2 linked regions of the Pseudoduganella dura genome follow. The protein of the gene in region 1 interacts with the protein of each later gene in a pairwise test. Links are inferred from orthologs where the notes say so. Each region holds a gene or a part of one and is shown on either strand. Other genes may lie near its edges.

Region 1 (10,911 bases):
GAACATCAAGAAGGGCCAGTTCCTGGCACCGCACGACATGAAGAACGTCATCGACAAGGCCCGTGCCGCCGCAAAGGCGAAGGGCCTGAACGAAGACAACTTCATGGCCTGCGAACGGGGCGCCTCGTTCGGCTACAACAACCTGGTGTCCGACATGCGCTCGCTGGCGATCATGCGCGAGACCGGCGCGCCGGTGGTGTTCGACGCCACGCACTCGGTGCAGCTGCCGGGCGGTAACGGCACGTCGTCGGGCGGCATGCGCGACATGGTGCCCGTACTGTCGCGCGCGGCCGTGGCGGTCGGCGTGGCCGGCCTGTTCATGGAAACGCACCCCACGCCGGCCACCGCGCTGTCGGACGGTCCGAACGCCGTGCCGCTGGGCCGCATGAAGGAACTGCTGTCCACGCTGATCGAGCTCGATCGCATCACCAAGAAGTCGGGCTTCCTCGAGAACAGCTTCGAGTAAGCGCCGGCCGTCGCATTGAAGCGGGCCCGGCAGCCATCGGCTGCCGGGCCCGTTTTGCGTGTTGCGCGGATGTCCGTGTTTTCCTTGAAACAGGGGCTGCTCGGGCTTGCATGCCGGCCGTCGTACTTCCCTCGAAGGCCATCCTCTGTTACTCTTGCTGCAATTTTTGCGCGCTACTAATTTGGCAAGCCCGTGGCAAGCCCGGTTGCACGACAGTTCATGCGACCACATGCAGCGACGCGTCCACCTGCCTTCCACAACCTTGGAGACTACACATGAGTGCAATCGTAGATATCATCGGCCGCGAAATCATCGACTCGCGCGGCAATCCGACCGTCGAATGCGACGTGCTGCTGGAATCGGGCGTGATGGGCCGTGCGGCCGTGCCGTCCGGCGCGTCGACCGGTTCGCGCGAAGCCATCGAGCTGCGTGACGGCGATCCGAAGCGTTACTTCGGCAAGGGCGTGCTGCAGGCGTGCGAGAACATCAACACCGAGATCTCCGAAGCGATCATGGGCCTGGACGCGAACGAACAGGCATTCCTGGACCGCACGCTGATCGACCTGGACGGCACCGAGAACAAGTCGCGCCTGGGCGCGAACGCGATGCTGGCCGTGTCGATGGCGGTCGCCAAGGCCGCCGCGGAAGAAGCCGGCCTGCCGCTGTACCGCTACTTCGGCGGTTCGGGCTCGATGCAGATGCCGGTGCCGATGATGAACGTCATCAACGGCGGCGCGCACGCCGACAACAACCTGGACATCCAGGAATTCATGATCATCCCGGTCGGCGCACCGACGTTCAAGGAAGCGATCCGCTACGGCGCCGAAGTGTTCCACACGCTGAAGAAGATCCTGCACAAGAAGGGCCTGAGCACGGCGGTCGGCGACGAAGGCGGCTTCGCACCGTCCCTGGCCAACCATGAAGATGCCATCAAGCTGATCATCCAGGCCATCGAAGAAGCCGGCTACGAGCCGGGCACGCAGATCGCGCTGGGCCTCGATTGCGCCGCTTCCGAGTTCTACAAGGACGGCAAGTACGAGCTGGAAGGCGAAGGCCTTTCGTTGAGCGCCACCGAATTCACCAACCTGCTGGCCACCTGGTGCGACAAGTACCCGATCATCTCGATCGAAGACGCGATGCACGAAGGCGACTGGGAAGGCTGGGCCATCCTGACCGCCGCGCTGGGCAAGAAAGTGCAGCTGGTGGGCGACGACCTGTTCGTCACCAACACCAAGATCCTGAAGGAAGGCATCCAGAAGGGCATCGGCAACTCGATCCTCATCAAGATCAACCAGATTGGTACGCTGACCGAAACGTTCGCCGCCATCGAGATGGCCAAGCGCGCCGGCTACACCGCCGTGATCTCGCACCGCTCGGGCGAAACGGAAGATTCGACGATCGCCGACATCGCCGTGGGCCTGAACGCGCTGCAGATCAAGACCGGTTCGATGTCCCGTTCGGACCGCATGGCCAAGTACAACCAGCTGCTGCGCATCGAGGAAGACCTGGGCGATATCGCCAGCTACCCTGGCCGCGATGCATTCTATAATCTGAAGTAACCGCGCCTGCAGCAACGGCGTTCGATGTACAGCGCCGTAACTTTCATCACTATGACACCGGCCGGGCTTCCCGGCCGGTTCTTTATTTTCTATGCGTCTGATTACCCTCGCCCTGGCAGCCCTGCTGCTGCTGATTCAGTATCCGTTATGGCTGGGGAAGGGCGGATGGCTCCGCGTGCAGGACCTGGAGCAGCAGGTCGATGCGGCCCATGAAAAAAACGATGAACTCCGGCGCCGCAACGCCAAGCTCGATTCCGAAGTGCGCGACCTGAAGGATGGCACCGGTGCCGTCGAGGAACGTGCGCGCTACGAGCTGTCGATGATCAAGCAGAATGAAATCTACGTCCAGATCCTCCGCAAGGGCCAGATTCCCGGCGATGGCGCCACGCCGGCCCCGCCACCGGCCGAGCCGAAAAAGTAGGGACGGACCCTGTTTTCCGGGAAAAATCAGGGACGGACCCTGTTTTCCAGGAAATCCCTGGCTTTGCCGGTCCTTCCTTTCCCACGATTTTCCTATCTTGCTCAGCGCCAAAATGGCGCAGCGCGCACCACCTCGGTGCTGCCGAGCTGTCAATAACGGTGCGAAACATCATTATTCGTTATTCCGCACTGGGATGGCCATCTCTCCCCAAAACGGCACACTTCTTGCTCTCCCTTGGTGCTTTTGCACTTTGACAGGGAGTGGTGGTCGATGGAGTCGTTCAAAAGCGGTGCGGATGCCTTGTTTGTCCTGTTGGGCGGCATCATGGTGCTGGCGATGCATGCCGGATTCGCGTTCCTCGAGCTGGGAACGGTGCGCAAGAAAAATCAGGTCAATGCGCTGGTCAAGATCCTGGCCGATTTCTCGGTGTCGGCCATCGTGTATTTCACCGTGGGCTACGGCATCGCCTATGGCGTGCATTTCTTCGGGCCGACCGACACGCTCGTCGTCGGCAACGGCTATGGACTGGTCAAGTTTTTCTTCCTGCTGACATTCGCGGCGGCGATCCCCGCCATCATCTCGGGCGGCATCGCCGAGCGCGCGAAGTTCTATCCGCAGATGGTGGCCACGGCGCTGCTGGTCGGCTTCGTCTACCCGTTCTTCGAGGGTATCGCCTGGAACAACCGCTTCGGCTTCCAGGCCGCGCTGGAAGCGGCATTCGGCGCGCCGTTCCACGACTTCGCCGGATCGATCGTCGTGCATGCCGTGGGCGGCTGGGCGGCGCTGCCGGCCGTGCTGCTGCTGGGCGCGCGCCGGGGGCGCTACGGCAGGGATGGCCGCATCTCCGCGCATCCGCCGTCGAACATTCCCTTCCTGGCGCTCGGTGCATGGATCCTCGCCGTGGGCTGGTTCGGCTTCAACGTGATGAGCGCGCAAACGCTGGACAAGATCAACGGCCTGGTCGCCGTCAATTCGCTGATGGCGCTGGCGGGCGGCACGCTGGCCGCGCTGGTGCTCGGCAAGAACGACCCCGGCTTCGTCCATAATGGCCCGCTGGCGGGCCTGGTGGCCGTGTGCGCCGGTTCGGACCTGATGCATCCGCTTGGCGCGCTGGCGACCGGCGCGGTGGCCGGTGCGATCTTCGTCGTGATGTTCACGCTGGCGCAGAACCGCTGGAAGATCGACGACGTGCTGGGCGTGTGGCCGCTGCACGGCCTGTGCGGCGCCTGGGGCGGCATCGCGGCCGGCATCTTCGGCAGCCATGCGCTGGGCGGGCTGGGCGGCGTATCGATGATGTCGCAGATTGCCGGCACGCTGCTGGGCATCGCCATCGCCACGGCCGGCGGCGCGCTGGTGTACGGCGTGCTGAAGGCCACCATGGGCCTGCGGCTCGACCCGGAGCAGGAATTCGACGGCGCCGACCTGTCGATCCATAAGATCAGCGCCACGCCGGAACGGGAAACCATCGCCGGGTGATGCCGACCACCGTGGCGTATCGGCCACGCGCCCGCGGTATGTTCTGAACGTACCGCACGGCACGTGGCAGGTACATTACGCAACATATCCGAGCTTGCAAATAAGAATCATTCGCATTAGGATGGTGGTCTTCGCCAGCCACCTGTTCCGGACCGGGAGCCAGCTTCAACTGACTCTCTCACTGGAACACCATGGATGCACTTATCGCGCGCCGGCGCCTGCTGCCGGCCCTGTTGATGTCCGCGCTGGCGCCGCTGGCGCAGGCGCAATCGACCTCCGCCCTCGGCGAAATCACCGTTACCGCGCAGCGCGACGCGGCGGCCAGGGCCGGCACCACCACGGCCGTCACGGCCGACGACCTGGCGCGCCAGGCGGCGCAGAACATGCAGAACATCGCCCGCTACGCCCCGCTGGTCAACGTGCCGAACGCGGCGAGCGGTTCGGGCAGCGTGTGGGACAGCAGCGGCAACACGGGCTTCAACATCCGCGGCATCGAAGGCAACCGCGTCAGCATGGACCTGGACGGCATCGCGCTGCCCGATGCCGCGCCGAAGCCGGATGGCTCCAGCCTGAACAGCTTCGGCATCGGCCGCGACTACTTCGACCCGGAGACGTTCCGCGAAGTGAACATCGCATCCGGGACTACCGGCGCCGGCCCCGCCACGCCGGGCCTGGGCGGCTCGGTGCAGTTCGTCACCAGGGCGCCGGAGGATTACCTGAACGCCGACCGCCCCGTCTACGCCGACTACAAGTTCGGCTACGACGGCTCGAACAACATGCGCATGCATGCGCTGACCGGGGCGGCGCAGGCCGGCGGCCTGCAATTGCTAACGGTGTTCGTGCATCGCGACGGCAAGGAATATGAATCCGCCGGCAGCGCCGTGGCCAACCCGGACGACTGGACGTCCGACGCGCTGCTGGCCAAGATCGCGTGGTCGCCGCTGGCCGGCCACAAGCTGACCGCCACGGTCGACGCCTACCAGGCCAGCCATACCCGCGCCTACATCAACAAGACCAGCACGCTGTACCCGGAAGGCGTCGACCAGCAATCCGACACGCGCCGCAGCCGCTTCTCGCTCGATCATGCATTCGCCGGCAAGGCGGCATTGTTCGACAAGCTCGAATCGCGCATTTACGCGCAGAACTCGGAAGTCGACGACCAGACGACCGGCCCCTACGTGTCCGGCGGCCAGCGCTACTTCCGCACGATCGAGACGGGCTACTTCAACAAGAGCCGCGGCCTGGCCAGCAACGCCGTCAAGGAGCTTGGCGCGCACCGGCTGTCCTATGGCATCAGCGCGGAAGACACCGAAACGCGCCGCCCGTGGCGCGAGGACCGCACCGTGCTCGCCACCGGCGCCCACCAGATCACCAGCAAGAACCGGATGGTGGACACGGACACCACGAAGCTGGCGGCCTTCGCCAGCGCCGACCTGGCGCTGGCCGACGGCCTGACGCTGACGCCGGGCCTGCGCTACGACTGGCGCGAGATGAAGCCGGAGAACATCGAAGACTACGTGGTGGCCGTGCCAGCGGCGCGCGAGGAGCTGCGCAAGCGGAAGGACGACTACTTCACGCCGAGCCTGGAGCTGGCGTGGAAATTCCGTCCCGAGCTGATGGCCTACGCGAAATACACGCGCGGCACGCGCCTGCCCACCGCGGCGGAACTGACCGGCACCTATGACTCGTTCAGCTACACCGCTGCCGGCAACGGCTACGCGGTGCTCGGCAACGCCGACGTGAAAAAGGAAACCAGCAACGCGTTCGAGCTGGGCCTGAAGGGGCACCCGGCGCGCGGCGTGACGATGGATGCGGCGGTGTTCCACACGAAGTACAGGAACTTCATCGAATACGCCACGCAGCCGGCCGACCCGGTCAATTATCCGACCATCACGCAGGGCCTGTTCCGGCCCGAGAACGTGGGCGACGCGAAGACCTGGGGCGCGGAAATCTCAGGCAGCTTCGCGCTGGGCGAATGGAACGCGGCGCTGAACGGCGCCAGCGTGACCGTGGGTGCCGGCGTGCAGCACAGCAAGGCGCGCAACACCGAGACGGGTGCCGAAGGCGAACTGGCCTCGACCTTGCCGCGCAAGATCAGCACCACGTTCGCATGGGATGATCCGGCCAAGCGGGGCGGGGCGACGCTGTCCATCTTCAACGTGCGCGGCAAGCAGGCCGAGCCCGACGTGATCTCGAACGTGACCACCGCACGCTTCGCCGTGCCCGGCGCCACGGTGGCCGACCTGACCGCCTACTGGAACATCGGCAAGCATGCCGCCATCACGGCCGGCATCTACAACCTGACCGACAAGAAATACTGGGATTACGCATCGTCGCGCAGCCTTGCCGCCGGCACCACGGCCGCGACGCTGGCCGATATCGAACGCCAGGCGCGTCCGGGCCGCTACGGCGCCGTGACGCTCAAAGTAATTTACTGAGGAGAAAAGCATGAAAACCCACCGTCGTTACCTTCGCCTGCTGGCCCTGTCCGGCGCTCTCGTTCTTGCCACGGGCGCGGGCCACGCCCACGCCGCCACGCTGGCCGAACGCTGGAACGCGCTGCGCACCGAGCAGCCCAAGCTCGGCATCCGCGACGCCGCGAAACAACTGAACGTCTCCGAGGCCGAACTGCTGGCGACCGGCATCGGCAATACCGTCACGCGCCTGGCCGACACCAGCAACGCGCCGCGCGAAATCATGCGCCGCGCGCTGGACCTGGGCAAGGTGATGGGGCTGACGCGCAACGAGAACGGCGTCATCGAAGTCGCGGGCGTCGCCACGCGCATTGCCAAGCAAGGGGATGAAGGCGCCAGGGATGCGGAAAAGGAAGCGCGCGAACTGAACATCGCCGGCGGCTACCTGGGCGGCCCGATCGACCTGCGCTTCCACTTCGCGAAATGGAAGCATGCGTTCGCCGTGGTCCAGCCGGGCAGGGACGGCGCCGTGTCGCGCAGCCTGCAGTTCTTCGACGAGAACGGCAATGCCGTGCACAAGGTCTACCTGAAGGACGACAGCAAGATCGCCGTGTTCGACAAGCTGGTGGCCGACTTCCGCCATCCGCAGCAGGACGGCAAGCTGGCCATCGCGGCGGCCCCTCTGAAAGCGGCCGACACGCCGGACGCTTCGGTGGACGTCAAGGAATTCCAGCAGGCCTGGAAAGAGATGTCGGACGTGCACCAGTTCAACCGCATCGTTTCCGAGTTCAAGCTGTCGCGCGAACAGGCCCTGCGCCTCGCCCCGGCCGGCGCCGTGCAGAAGGTAACGCCGCAGGCCGTGCGCCAGCTGCTGGAACAGGCTGCCGCGAAACAGGTGCCGATCATGGCGTTCGTCGGCAACGGCGGCGTCACGCAGATCTACAGCGGCAAGATCGGCAAGGTGCAGGAAACGGCCGGCTACTTCAACGTGCTGGACCCCGACTTCAACCTGCACCTGCGCGACAAGGCATTCAGGGCAGGCTATGTGCTGCAGCGCGCCGGCGTGACATCGGTGGAGTTCTACGACGACAAGGGCGAGCTGGTGGTCACGTTCTTCGGCGTGCGCGAGCGGGGCAAGCCGCAGCCGCAGCCGTGGCTGGACCTGGCGGCCGCGTTGCCGAAGGGTTGACGACCAAGGCCCGCAGCGGATGAACGCTGGTGTCGGACACCGGTTTTCGTCCGCAATGGCCCCGGCCGCTGAAGTCGGGTTGCCTCGACCGCAGCGATCCGCAGGCTACCGGGGAATCAGCTTCTCCCGCTTCAACCGCTCGAACAGATCGAAGAACGCCTCCGGCGTGCCCTGGTAGTCGAGGAATCCGGCCTGGCGGCTCTTCGTCATGTCGGTGATGACTTCCATGGGCCGGCCCAGGTCGGCGTCGGTATGCCACCAGGAGGCCAGGCGCGTCACGTCCGCTTCGGCAAGCCCGTGCTGTCCGGCGATCTCGCGCCACAACGCCGGCGCGTCGTTCATCCGTGCTTCCAGCGGGCTGATCTCATCCGGTAGCGGCGCGGCCTCGATGCCGAAGTAATCGGCCAGTTTCGGCCACAGCCACTGCCAGCGGAACACGTCGCCGTTGACGACGTTGAAGTCTTCGTTCTCGCCCGCGGCATTGGTCGATGCCCATTCCAGGTGCCGCGCCAGCAGGCGTGCATCCGTCACGTCCACCAGGCCCGACCATTGCTGCCGGCTGCCGGGGAACACGAAAGGCTGGCCGGTATGCTTGCACAGCGTGGCATACACGGCGAGCGTCTGGCCCATGTTCATCGCGTTGCCGACCGCGAAGCCGACGATCGTGTGCGGCCGGTGCACGCTCCAGGTAAAGCCGAACTCCTTCGCGGCGTCGAACAGGCGGTCTTCCTGTTCATAGTAGAAATTCGGCACATCCTGGCGGCCCTGTTCCTCGCGGAACGGCGTGACCGGCACCGCGCCCTTGCCATAGGCGTCGAACGGGCCGAGATAGTGCTTCAGGCCCGTCACGAGCGCCACGTGGCGCACCGAACCGGCCGGGCCGACGGCGTCGAGCACGTTCTTGACCATCGCGCCGTTGACGCGGATGTTTTCCTCTTCGCTGGCCTGCCGCGACCATGCGGTAATGAAGACATGGCTGGGGTCCACGCCGGCCAGTGCCTGCGCCACGTCGGGCGACGTGAGGTCGGCGCTGATCTGCCGTACGCCCGGCACGCCCGGTGTACGGCCGCGCGATACGCCGTGCACTTCCCAGCCCTGGGCCAGCAGCCGCTCGGCCAGCGCGCTGCCGACGACGCCGCTGCCGCCGATGATGAGTGCCTTGTTGGTCATGCTTTACTCCCGTTGGACAAAGCAGGACTGTAACGTAAACGGCGGCGCACGCAGGAACGGTGCGCCGCCGCTGCAACGGCAGAGCGTTACAGGCCGGCGACGGCTTTCACGCCCAGTCCGGGGTCATCGGTGAAGAACCCGTCCAGCCCCAGTTCCAGGTAGCGCCGCATCTCGGCGATCGAGCCCGCCTCGTTGCGCGCGTGCTCGCCGCCGCCGTCGCGGAAGTCGGCGGCGATGAAGCGGTTCTCGGGGCGGAAGGTCCAGGTTTCCAGCCGCAGGCCGGCCGCGCGCGCATCGGCCGCGATCGACGTGGGTGCATCGAGCATGCCGTTCTTCTTCAACGGGATCAGGGCGCGCGTGGGCGGCGAGAACACGTCGGCATACTGGGCGATGGTGCGCAGGCCGGCCGGCGTGGCCATCTCCGCATAGGTGAGGGCGCCGCCGTCGGCTGCCACGTCGGCGGGCTTCACCGGGCCCACGCCGACCAGCTGCATCAGCCGCAGGTTGCTGCGCTTGCCCAGCTTCTCGCGCAGCATGCGCAGGTTGGCCACTTCGAACGACTGGATCTCGACCGGTGCGCGGCGTGTGTATTCGTGCGCGGCCAGCGTGGCGATGAAGCGCTCTTCCAGCGGCAGGCCGGCGCGGGCGAAGTAGGTGGAATGCTTCAGCTCCGGCACCAGGCCGATCACGCGGCCGATCGTGGCCGATTGCGCGGCGACGAAATCGATCACTTCCTCGAAGGTCAGTACCTGGAACATGCCGTCGTACTTCGCGCTGCCGGGACGCGACTGCGGGATGCGTTCGATCGCGCGCAGCGTCTTCAGTTCGGCCAGCGTGAAGTCGTCGACGAACCAGCCTTCGTGGGTTTCGCCGTCGATCGTCCTGCGCACGCGGCGGCCGGCGAATTCCGGGCGTCGCGTCACGTCGGTGGTCTCGGAAAGGAAGGCTTCGTGGCGCGCGACCAGCACGCCGTCCTTTGTCGATACCAGATCCGGCTCGACGAAATCGGCACCGTCCGCGATCGCCTTGGCGTAGGCCGCCAGCGTGTGTTCGGGCCGCAGCGCCGAGGCGCCGCGGTGCGCGAATACCAGCGGTTTGACGGCGGTGCCGGCGGCGTGCGCGTGCGGCAGCAATGAACCGGCCAATGCCGCGCCGGCGGTGGCGGCGCCGGCGGCGATGAAGCCGCGGCGCGACAGGAAACGCTTGCTGGTCATGTCCACCTTCATTTGAAATCCGCCATCACGGTGAGGAAGGCCTGGCGGGGCGCGATCGGGAAGGTATTGTACGTTTTGTCGGCGGCGCCGACGACCACGTTCAGATCGCCCTGGCGGTCGGCCAGGTTGGTCACGTTGACGCGGTAGCGCGCATTCTTCACCCAGCCGCCGTCGAGGAACGGCAGCTTGCCCGAGACGCCGAGACCCATCAGGAAGTAGCTGCTGACCGCCAGGTCGTTGGTATAGGTTGCCTGGCGCTTGCCCACGTAGTCGCCGGTCAGCTGGAACTCGGTGCCGGCCAGGGTCAGGGAGGCCACGAACTTGTTCATCCATTCCGGGCTGCCGGGGATTTTCTTACCGGCCGTCGGCACGGTGGCGGAGCCGTTCAGGTAGTTGTCGTCGTATTTCGAGCGGTTGTACGAGATGGCGTCGTAGAACGAGAACGTGCGGCCGAAATGGAACGTGCCGGACATGTCGATGCCGTCGGTCTTCACGTTGCCAACGTTGGCCAGCACCGGGTTGCCGCCGATGATCGACGAGATCACCGGGGTAGGGCTGATCGTCAGCAGGCGGTCCTTGAAGTTAACGTGGTAGAGGTTGACCTGGCCGTCGAAGCCGGTCAGGGGGCCGGCGTTCAGCGAGCGGCTGGTGCGCAGGCCCGCTTCGAACGTGACCGACGTTTCCGGCTTCGCGGTGGCCTTGAACAGGTCGAACGCGGACTGGCTCGCCAGGCTCCACGGCGACGCGCCGCCGCCGCCGTAGGTGACGAACTGGCGCATGTTCTTCTGCACGTTGACGAAGGCCTGGTCGTTCGCCGTGATGTCCCAGCGCGCGCCCAGCTGCGGCAGGAACCATTTCTTCGTATCGATATCGCCTTCCGGCAGCGCGGTGGAGCCGCCGGCGATGGCACCCCGTTTCGGCTGCACCGGCATCATGCCGCGCGCGAACTGCAGGCTGGATTTGAAGCCGCCCTGCAGTACCAGGTCGGGACGGACGCGCCAT
Region 2 (10,927 bases), 2.4 Mb from region 1 along the record:
GGCAGCGGAAGTGGCCAGCAGTGCCGACAGCCCAACAGCGGCGGCCAGCACATGCACCATCGTGCCGGCGCCGATGCCGAGCGAGGCGGCCACGCCGGCGCGCCAGCCCTGCGTGGCGCTGCGCGCCATGATCAGCAGCGAATCCGGTCCCGGCATGATGTTCAGCAGCAGCCCGGAAACGATGAACAGCGTCAGGTCGTGGATGCCGAACATGGGCCGGTCCTTATCAGGCGTTGGCGGCGCCGAGCGCCTGGGTGACTTCGACGAACTGGCGCAGCTTCGCCAGCGCGGCGCCGGACTCGATCGCCTGCCTCGCCTTGACGAAGCCCGTCTCGATCGACGGCGCGACACCGGCCGCATACAGCGCGGTACCGGCATTGAGCGCGACGATATCGGTGGCGGCGCCGGTGTCGCCGGACAGCACGCCCAGCACCTTCGCCTTCGATTCGGCGGCGTTGGCCACCTTCAGGTTGCGGCTGGCCACCATCTGCAGGCCGAAGTCTTCGGGATGGATCTCGTATTCGCGGATTTCGCCGTCGACCAGTTCGCCGACCAGCGTGCCGGCGCCCAGCGACACCTCATCCATGTTGTCGCGGCCATACACCACGATCGCATGTTCGGCGCCGAGGCGCTGCAGCACGCGCACCTGGATGCCGACCAGGTCGGGATGGAACACGCCCATCAGGATGTTCGGCGCGCCGGCCGGATTGGTGAGCGGGCCGAGGATGTTGAAGATCGAGCGCACGCCCAGTTCGCGGCGCACCGGCGCCACGTGCTTCATGGCGGCGTGGTGGTTCGGCGCGAACATGAAACCGATGCCGGTCTGCGCGATCGATTGCGCGATCTGCTCCGGCTTCAGGTTGATGTCGGCGCCCAGCGATTCGATCAGGTCCGCGCTGCCGGAGGACGACGAGACGCTGCGCCCGCCGTGCTTGGCGATGCGCGCGCCGGCCGCGGCGGCCACGAACATCGCGGCGCTGCTGATGTTGAAGGTATGCGCGCCATCGCCGCCGGTGCCGACGATGTCGAGCAGGTTGGTGGTGTCCGCCATCGGCACCTTGGTCGAGAACTCGCGCATGACCTGCGCCGCGGCGGTGATCTCGCCGATGGTTTCCTTCTTCACGCGCAGGCCCATCGTCAGCGCGGCCACCATCACGGGCGACATTTCGCCGCTCATGATCTGGCGGAACAGGTGCAGCATTTCGTCGTGGAAGATCTCGCGGTGTTCGATGCAGCGGATCAGCGCTTCCTGGTGGGTGATCGGCATGGTCATTCCTTCGCGCCCGGGGCTGTACGTTCGAGGAAATTCTTCAGCATGGCGTGGCCATGTTCCGAGAGGATCGATTCGGGGTGGAACTGCACGCCTTCGATGTCGAAGTCCTTGTGCCGCACGCCCATGATTTCACCGTCGTTCGTCCAGGCCGTCACTTCCAGGCAGGCGGGCAGGGAAGCGCGCTCGATCGCCAGCGAGTGGTATCGGATCACCGTGAAGGGGCTCGGCAGCTCCTTGAACACGCCTTCGCCGGTGTGGGCGATCGGGGATGTCTTGCCGTGCATGACTTCCTTGGCGCGGACGATCTTGCCGCCGAACGCTTCGCCGATGGCCTGGTGGCCGAGGCAGACGCCCAGGATCGGCTTCTTGCCGGCGAAATGCTTGAGCACTTCGACCGAGATGCCGGCCTGCGCCGGATCCTTCGGGCCCGGCGAGATGCAGATGCGGTCCGGGTCCAGCGCCTCGATCTCGGCGATCGTGATTTCATCGTTGCGGTGCACCCGCACGTCTTCACCCAGCTCGCCGAAATACTGCACGATGTTGTAGGTGAAGGAATCGTAATTGTCGATCATCAGCAGCATGTCAGAACTCCCCATCCAGGCCGTCTTGCACTTGTTCGGCGGCGCGCAGCACGGCGCGCGCCTTGTTTTCCGTTTCCAGCCATTCCATCTCGGGAACCGAGTCGGCCACGATGCCGGCCGCGGCCTGCACGTACAGCATGCCGTCCTTGATCACGCCGGTGCGGATCGCGATCGCCACGTCCATCTCGCCGCCGAACGACAGGTAGCCGCAGGCGCCGCCGTAGATGCCGCGCTTGGAGATTTCCAGCTCGTCGATCACTTCCATCGCGCGCACCTTCGGCGCGCCGGTCAGCGTACCGGCCGGGAAGGTGGCGCGCAGCACGTCGAGGTTGGACATGCCGGACTTCAGCTTGCCCTCGACGTTCGACACGATGTGCTGCACGTGCGAGTATTTTTCGATCACCATCTTGTCGGTGACCTTCACGCTGCCGATCTCGGAAATGCGGCCCAGGTCGTTGCGGGCCAGGTCGATCAGCATCACGTGCTCGGCGATTTCCTTCGGGTCGGCCAGCAGTTCCTCGGCCAGCTGCGCATCCTTGTCAAGCGTGGCGCCGCGCGGGCGGGTGCCGGCGATCGGGCGCAGCGTGACTTTCTTTTCCCCATCCGGCAGGGTTTCGTTGCGCACCAGGATCTCCGGCGAGGCGCCGACGATCTGCATGTCGCCGAAGTTATAGAAGTACATGTACGGCGACGGGTTCAGCGACCGCAGCGCGCGGTACAGCGTGAGCGGCGAATCCACGTAGGGCTTGCGGATGCGCTGGCCGATCTGCACCTGCATCAGGTCGCCGGCCATGACCAGCTCCTTCGCCTTGGCCACGGCGGCCAGGTACGCATCCTTGTCGAAGTCGCGGATCGCCTCGGTGCGCACCGACGACGACGTGACCGGCGCATCGACGCCGCGGCGCAGCAGCGCCTTCAGGTCCTTCAGCCGCAGGCGCGCTTTCGAGAACGATTCCGGCTGCGTGGTATCGGCGTAGACGATCAGGTACAGCTTGCCGGACAGGTTGTCGATGACGGCCAGTTCCTCGGTCACCATCAGCTGGATGTCCGGCAGGCCCAGGTCGTCCTTCTGCGCGCTGTTTGCCAGCTTCTTCTCGATGTGGCGCACGGTGTCGTAGCCGAAATAGCCTGCCAGGCCGCCCACGAAGCGGGGCATGCCGGGGCGCAGCGCGACCTTGAAGCGGGCCTGGTACTGCTCGATGAATTCGAGGGGATTGCCGTCGTGCGTTTCGACGACTTCGCCGTTCGTGACGATCTCGGTGCGGGTGCCGTGCGTGCGCAGCAGCGTCCTGGCCGGCAGGCCGATGAACGAGTAGCGGCCGAAGCGCTCGCCGCCGACGACGGACTCCAGCAGGAACGTGTTCTTGCCCGTTTGCTGGCTCTGCGCCAGCTTCAGGTACAGCGACAGCGGCGTTTCCAGGTCGGCGAACGCTTCCGCGATCAGGGGGATACGGTTGTAGCCTTGCGTGGCCAGCGAGCGGAATTCGAGTTCGGTCATGGTTCTCTCCAATCCGCCACGCGAACCCATTTCGGGCGTGATGGTGGCGGTGAGGTTTTTAAAAACCTGCCGGGAGAGCGAAGAAGTCAGCGATGAAGGGTGGTCGCGCGCAATCTCCGACGGCAGCAATCAATGTGGCTCAGTTTGCCAAGGATTGCCAGCGTCGCCACAGCCAGGCCTCGATCGATCCCTGGTGAGTAACGTTGTGTCTTTTATTGAGAAACATCGTTGATGACGAGCGTTCGGTTAAGAGTTTTGCTTAAGGTTTCGCTTAAGGGGTCTGCGCGTCGTTCGCCGGATTACTTGGCGAATTATGGGCATTGATGAGCTGCGCAGCATGCAGCAGCGTTTCCACTATACCATCCGAATCCGTATCGTGTATAGGCTCTCCGTGGTTATAACCATAAGGCACGGTGAGCACCGGACAACCCGCGGCGCGGGCCGCCTGTGCATCGTTCGACGAGTCGCCGATCGCCACCACCTGGTGCGGCGGCAGGCCGAAGTATTCGCAGGCCTTCATCAGCGGCAGTGGATGGGGCTTCTTCTTTTCGAACGAATCGCCGCCGTAGATCACTTCGAAGTAGCCATCGAGCTCCTTCAGCTTCAGCAGCGGCAGCGCGAACGCCAGCGGCTTGTTGGTCACGCAGGCGAGGCGGATGCCGGCATCCTTCAGCTCCGTCAGGCCGGCGGCCACGTCCGGATACAGCGTGCTGTGGTGGCCGTTGATCGCCAGGTAGTGACGCTGGTAGGCGTCCATCGCGGCGGCGAAGTGCTGTTCCACGGCCGCGTCGTCGTGGTCGAGGGAGAGCACGCTGCGGATCAGGTTCTCGGAACCCTTGCCGACCATGTTCTTGATCTGTTCGGCCGTGATCGCTTCCAGGCCCAGCTCTTCACGCATGCGGTTGATGGCCACGTGAAAATCGGGCACGGTGTCGAGCATCGTGCCGTCCAGGTCGATGATGGCGGCGCGCACGCCGGCCAGGGGGTGGGCAGCCGCCGTCATGCTTATACCGCCGCCAGCTGGGTGCGCATCGCGTCGATGACCGCCTTGTAGTCGGGCTGGCCGAAGATCGCCGAGCCGGCCACGAAGGTGTCCGCACCGGCTTTCGCAGCCGCGGCGATGTTGTCGATCTTGATGCCGCCGTCGACTTCCAGCAGGATGTCGCGGCCCGATTCGTCGATCAGGCGGCGCGCCTGCTCGATCTTCTTCAGCGCCTGCGGAATGAACGACTGGCCGCCGAAGCCCGGGTTGACCGACATGATCAGGATCATGTCGATCTTGTCCATCACGTGTTCCAGGTACGACAGCGGCGTGCCCGGATTGAACACGAGGCCGGCCTTGCAGCCGTTGTCGCGGATCAACTGCAGCGTGCGGTCGATGTGCTCGGACGCCTCGGGGTGGAACGTGATGATGTTCGCGCCGGCCTTGGCGAAGTCGGGAATGATGCGGTCGACGGGCTTGACCATCAGGTGCACGTCGATCGGCACCTGCACATGCGGGCGGATCGCCTGGCAGACCAGCGGGCCGATCGTGAGGTTCGGCACGTAGTGGTTGTCCATCACGTCGAAATGGATGATGTCGGCACCGGCGGCGACGACGTTTTTGACTTCCTCGCCCAGGTGGGCGAAGTCGGCGGACAGGATGCTGGGGGCGATGCGGAAAGTTGTCATGACAGGCGTGGCAAAGAGGAATAAGCAAAAAGTCAGCCGCTATTTTACGCTGCCGCCCCGTATTCTGCGGAGTGCAGCTTGCATGTGTGCGGGATTTGCGGTGCAATGTGAAACTGTATTAATAAAACGCTACATTTGAAGTTTCGGCACATTTGCCCAGCAATAAAGGAATACCGATGGCCCAATATGAATTCACGGTGTCGGTCAGGACCCAGTTCCTGCCCGAGCAGTCCGACCCCGAACGCACCAATTTCGTGTTCACCTACTCGATCACGATCAAGAACACCGGCACCGTGGCGGCACAGCTGATCTCGCGCCACTGGATCATCACCGACGCGAACAACCACGTGCAGGAAGTGCGCGGCCTCGGCTTGGTAGGGCACCAGCCGCTGCTGCAGCCGGGCGAACAGTTCGAATACACGAGTGGCACGGCGCTGCAGACGCCGCAGGGCTCGATGGTGGGTGAATATTTCTGCGTGGCCGAGGATGGCCACCAGTTCGAAGCGAAGATCCCGGAATTCGTGCTGACGCTGCCGCACTCGCTGCATTGACCTTCAGTACCTACCCCGGCGCCGGCCTGCGGCGCCGACCTTGAGCGCCGGCCCGCGGCGCCGGCCCCCAGCGATTATCATCCGTTTTTATCCGCTCATTTGTCGGGCTGGTCCGGCCGCTTGGCCGGCGGCGTCTTTTTCTTGCCCGGCATCGTCCACCAGACGATGAAGACGAGCAGGAACAGCGCCACGAATGCCTCGACCATCAGAATCCACATACCGCCTCCATGATTTTTGTACGCCATAGTCTACCTCGTAATATCCGCCTGTCGGGCGGGACCGCCTTGCTCGCGGCGCTGCTGGCCGGTTGCGTTACAACGCCCGCGCCCCAGCCCGCTTCCCAGGCAGCTTCCCAGCCCGCTTCCCAGCCATCCAGTCAGCCGACACCCCAGCCGTCCGTGTCTCCGGCCGAGCCGGCGGTGCCGCCATCGAAGACCGCCTTCGTACCCGGCTCGTTTGCCGACCTGCCGGGCTGGTCGCGCGATGACGTGCGCGCGGCCTGGCCGGCCTTCCAGTCGTCGTGTTCCGTGATCGGCAAGCGGGCGGACTGGAAGGAGCCATGCACGATCGCGCGCACCGTCAACGGGAGCGACGAGCGCGCGGTGCGGCTGTTCTTCGAAACGTTCCTGGTGCCGCACCGCGTGGTCGCGCCGGACGGCGCCGACAGCGGCCTGGTGACCGGATACTACGAGCCTCTGCTGCGCGGCGCCCGCAAGCAGGGAGGCCCGTACCAGACGCCGCTATACAAGGTGCCGGACGACATGCTGACGATCGAGCTCGCCGGCATCTACCCGGAACTGAAGGGCAAGCGGCTGCGCGGCCGCCTGCAGGGCAAGAAGGTGGTGCCGTATGCCAGCCGCGAGGAAATCGCCCGTTCGGCCTTCGGCGGCAAGGAACTGCTGTGGGTCGACGACTCCGTGGAAGCATTCTTCCTCGAAGTGCAGGGCTCGGGCCGCGTGCAGCTCGATACGGGCGAGACCGTGCGCGTGGCTTACGCGGACCAGAACGGCCATCCCTATAAATCGATCGGCAAGTGGCTGATCGAGCAGGGCGAGCTGACCTCCGAGCAGGCGTCGGCACAGGGCATCAAGGCATGGATCGCCGGACATCCCACCCGCAAGCAGGAATTGTTGAATGTGAATCCGAGCTATGTGTTCTTCAGGGAAGAGCGGCTGCCGGACCCGAATGTGGGGCCGAAGGGCTCGCTGGGCGTGCCGTTGACACCGCAGCGCTCGGTGGCGGTGGACACGACGCAGATTCCGTCCGGCGTGCCGCTGTATCTGGCCACCACCCAGGCCGCCAGCGAGATTCCACTGCAGCGGCTGGTCATGGCGCAGGATACGGGCGGCGCGATCCGGGGCGCCATCCGGGTCGATTTCTTCTTTGGATTCGGTACCGAGGCAGCCGAGAACGCGGGCTGGATGAAGCAGCGCGGGCAGGTGTGGGTGCTGCTGCCACGCCCGACCCGCTAGAAGCCGGTCCTTGCTTCATCAACGCAGGACGAGTACCGGCAGTGTCGTGTGCGCCAGCACCTTTTGCGTTTCGCTGCCGAGGAACAGCTTGTTCAAGCCCTTGCGGCCGTGCGAGGCCATCAGGATGATGTCGCAACCGTGCTTTTCCGCGGCGGCGACAATCTCTTCATAAGGGCTGTGGGATGCGGTAACGATCCCCTCGAACGGTACGCCGGCCGCAGCGCACGAGGCCGCCACCTTGTCGATATTGATCTTGGCGGCCGCGTTGATCTGGGTTTCGAACACCGCGGTATCGGGCACCACGGCGCCCTCGGCCATCGGCACGAACGGGAACGGCTGGGCGACGCAGATGGAAACGATGCGCGCGCCGTGCACCTGGGCGAAGCGGATCGCTGTGTCGGTCGCCTTGACCGACAGGCCGGAGCCATCGGTGGGTAACAGGATGTTCTTGAACATGACGGTCGCCCTTGCAAAGTTGGCAATAGGTAGTCTAGATCCGCGCCGGCATCATGGGCGCACGCTTCGGATCGGGCGTGACGAAACGGCCCCGGCGGCCAGCAGCACGCCGCCCACGGCGATGCAATACAACGCCGGGCGTACGCCGAGATGGTCGCCCGCGTAACCGGCGACCAGGGCCCCCAGCGGTGCCACGGCCACGGTCAGGAAGCGCATGGTGGAGATCATCCTGCCCAGCATTTCGTCCGGCGTCACTTTCTGGCGCAGTGCCTGGTAGGGCACGAAGAACAGCATTGCCCCCAGGTCGAAGCAGAATACAAGAGCGGCGTAGGCCGCCGCGCTGCAGCGTGCATCGCCGAACAGGTCGCGCGGAATCAGCGGCATCAGCACGAAGCCCAGTGCCATCGACGCCGTGCCGATGATCATCGTGATGCCGGCGCCGTAGTGCCGGTTCAGCGGCCGCAGCAACAGCGAACTGACGAATACGCCAATCCCGCCCAGCATCTGCGCCATGCCCAGCGTGCCCGCGCTCATGCCCAGTTCGCGCGTGGCGAACAGCACGAGCAGCGCCGAGTAACCATAGAACAGGATATGCCAGGCGCCGGCCACCCATGCCAGCGCGCGCAGCAGCGGCTGGCGCCAGATGAAGGCGAATCCGGCGCGGACGTCGTGCAGCGGATGGCGGTTGCTGCGCGGCGGTACCGTTTCACGCATTTTCACGCGCGCGACATTCCACACCGAGATGAAGAACGTGGCCGCGTTGACGACGATCGCGACGGGGGCGGTCAGCCATTGGATCAGGATGCCCGCGAGACCGGGCGCCAGCAGCCGGGAGATGGAATCCGTGGTGGCGAAGCGGGACTGCGCATCCACCATGCGGTCGCGGCCCACGAGCAGGGTGAGATAAATCTGTTCGGCGCCGCCGCCGATCACATTGCAGGATCCCTGGACGGCCGCCACCGCATACAGCCACGGCATGCCCAGCAGGTCGAACCACCACGCAACGGGAATGGAGGCAAGCGAAATGCCCTGGGCCGATTTACTGGCCAGCAGGATCGGCAGCTTGCGGCTGCGGTCGAGCAGCACGCCGGCGGGCAGGGCGAGGAAAGCAAACGGGATCGCCTGGCATGCGGTCAGGATGCCCATCTGCGCCGGCGTCGCATGGAGCAGCAATACGGCGCACAGCGGCAGCGCAAGCGTCCCGATTTGCGAGCCGAAGCTCGTCAGCACCATGCTGGCCCAGTAGCGGCGGAAATCGGTATTCGCCAGCAGCGCATCGGTGCGCCAGCGTTCGGCGATCGTGGAGAAGAGAGGGAGCGGCATCGGCCGCCGATCATAGCAGCCAATGGCAACGGCGCGCCGATGAGGCTACAATCGCCCGATCGAACCGTCCCGGAGGCACGCATGCAATATGAAGACCTGATCGTCGAAGTCCACGGCAAAGTGGCGCTGATCCGCCTGAACCGGCCGAAAGCACTCAATGCGCTGAACGACCGCATGATGAACGAACTTGGCGAGGCACTTGCCGGATTCGACAGGGATCCCCAGATCGGCTGCATCGTGCTGACCGGCAGCGAGAAGGCTTTCGCGGCAGGGGCCGATATTCCGGCGATGATCGATTACACCTACCAGGATACCTACCGCGACAATTACATCACGCGCAACTGGGAACACATACTGAAGGTGCGCACGCCGGTGATCGGCGCCGTGGCCGGCTATGCGCTGGGTGGCGGCTGCGAACTGGCGATGATGTGCGATTTCGTCATCGCTGCCGATACGGCCAAGTTCGGCCAGCCGGAAATCAAGATCGGCGTCACCCCGGGTGCCGGCGCCACGCAGCGCCTTCCGCGCGCGATCGGCAAGGCGAAAGCGATGGACATGCTGCTGACGGCACGCACCATTGATGCGGCGGAAGCGGAACGTTCAGGCCTGGTGTCGCGCGTGGTTCCTGCCGACAAGCTGCTTGAAGAAGCGTTGGCCGCCGCCGCAACGATCGCTTCGATGCCCCTGTCAGTGGCCATGCAGATCAAGGAAGCAGTGAATGTCGCCTATGAAGTGCCGCTGACGGAGGGCGTGCGTTACGAACGCCGTTTGTTCCATGCCGCGTTCGGCACGCCGGCCCAGCGCGAAGGCATGCATGCGTTCCTCGAAAAGCGCTTGCCAAACTTCGAGGGGCTTTGATATAGTTCTGTCCCTCGCAGCAACGCGTTGGCACGAAAGTGGCAGCGGTAAGTTGAAGCGGGGCAAAAAGAAGCTTGACGGTTATCGCGAAACACCAGATAATCTCGCTCCTCTGCTGACAAACACAACGCTTTGTCAACCAGGCAGAATCGCTGAAAAGCGCAGAATTCTTTAACAATCAACAGTCGATAAGTGTGGGCGTTTGATGATGTGCCCGGGGCTTCGGCCCCGACAGCTCAAAATATAGCATCAAACGCTCACAAGAAATAAACGTAACCTTCGCAAGGAGGTTCGTCAGTATCTTGAGAGTGAATTTCCGCCAATGGTGGGAATTCAAGACAAGTCAGCAATGACTTTAAACAGAGATTAAACTGAAGAGTTTGATCCTGGCTCAGATTGAACGCTGGCGGCATGCTTTACACATGCAAGTCGAACGGTAACAGGGAGCTTGCTCCGCTGACGAGTGGCGAACGGGTGAGTAATATATCGGAACGTGCCCAAGAGTGGGGGATAACGTAGCGAAAGTTACGCTAATACCGCATACGATCTAAGGATGAAAGTGGGGGATCGCAAGACCTCATGCTCCTGGAGCGGCCGATATCTGATTAGCTAGTTGGTGAGGTAAAGGCTCACCAAGGCGACGATCAGTAGCTGGTCTGAGAGGACGACCAGCCACACTGGAACTGAGACACGGTCCAGACTCCTACGGGAGGCAGCAGTGGGGAATTTTGGACAATGGGGGCAACCCTGATCCAGCAATGCCGCGTGAGTGAAGAAGGCCTTCGGGTTGTAAAGCTCTTTTGTCAGGGAAGAAAAGGGTACGGCTAATATCCGTGCCTCATGACGGTACCTGAAGAATAAGCACCGGCTAACTACGTGCCAGCAGCCGCGGTAATACGTAGGGTGCAAGCGTTAATCGGAATTACTGGGCGTAAAGCGTGCGCAGGCGGTTTTGTAAGTCTGTTGTGAAATCCCCGGGCTTAACCTGGGAATGGCAATGGAGACTGCAAGGCTAGAGTTTGGCAGAGGGGGGTAGAATTCCACGTGTAGCAGTGAAATGCGTAGAGATGTGGAGGAACACCGATGGCGAAGGCAGCCCCCTGGGTCAAGACTGACGCTCATGCACGAAAGCGTGGGGAGCAAACAGGATTAGATACCCTGGTAGTCCACGCCCTAAACGATGTCTACTAGTTGTTGGGTCTTAATTGACTTAGTAACGCAGCTAACGCGTGAAGTAGACCGCC

What was found.
Region 2: the proteins of eno (region 1) and rpe interact in binary tests that used the Escherichia coli proteins (3 or more experiments, as listed by UniProt). The link is inferred for Pseudoduganella dura from one-to-one orthologs.

The regions. Positions count from the first base shown.
Region 1 is NZ_WNWM01000002.1:4,680,892-4,691,802, forward strand. Bases 1-2,883 are described here. They hold eno (phosphopyruvate hydratase), read left to right. Parts: upstream 1-741; coding sequence 742-2,025; downstream 2,026-2,883. Other genes in these bases: kdsA (3-deoxy-8-phosphooctulonate synthase), read left to right, coding at 1-466; ftsB (cell division protein FtsB), read left to right, coding at 2,117-2,446; GJV26_RS20455 (ammonium transporter), read left to right, coding at 2,717-2,883. Also shown: more of GJV26_RS20455, read left to right, coding at 2,884-3,922; GJV26_RS20460 (TonB-dependent receptor domain-containing protein), read left to right, coding at 4,114-6,360; GJV26_RS20465 (hemin-degrading factor), read left to right, coding at 6,371-7,525; GJV26_RS20470 (SDR family oxidoreductase), read right to left, coding at 7,631-8,695; GJV26_RS20475 (glycerophosphodiester phosphodiesterase), read right to left, coding at 8,782-9,909; GJV26_RS20480 (TonB-dependent receptor), read right to left, coding at 9,918-10,911. UniProt on the Escherichia coli protein: Catalyzes the reversible conversion of 2-phosphoglycerate (2-PG) into phosphoenolpyruvate (PEP). It is essential for the degradation of carbohydrates via glycolysis.
Region 2 is NZ_WNWM01000002.1:2,250,297-2,261,223, reverse strand. Bases 3,191-6,089 are described here. They hold rpe (ribulose-phosphate 3-epimerase), read right to left. Parts: upstream 5,024-6,089; coding sequence 4,358-5,023; downstream 3,191-4,357. Other genes in these bases: GJV26_RS09955 (MltA domain-containing protein), read left to right, coding at 5,802-6,089; GJV26_RS30445 (hypothetical protein), read right to left, coding at 5,670-5,792; apaG (Co2+/Mg2+ efflux facilitator ApaG/CorD), read left to right, coding at 5,200-5,574; GJV26_RS09970 (phosphoglycolate phosphatase), read right to left, coding at 3,624-4,355; trpE (anthranilate synthase component I), read right to left, coding at 3,191-3,352. Also shown: GJV26_RS09990 (LysE family translocator), read right to left, coding at 1-213; trpD (anthranilate phosphoribosyltransferase), read right to left, coding at 227-1,267; GJV26_RS09980 (anthranilate synthase component II), read right to left, coding at 1,270-1,854; more of trpE, read right to left, coding at 1,856-3,190; more of GJV26_RS09955, read left to right, coding at 6,090-7,046; GJV26_RS09950 (universal stress protein), read right to left, coding at 7,065-7,502; GJV26_RS09945 (MFS transporter), read right to left, coding at 7,554-8,825; GJV26_RS09940 (enoyl-CoA hydratase), read left to right, coding at 8,907-9,683. UniProt on the Escherichia coli protein: Catalyzes the reversible epimerization of D-ribulose 5-phosphate to D-xylulose 5-phosphate.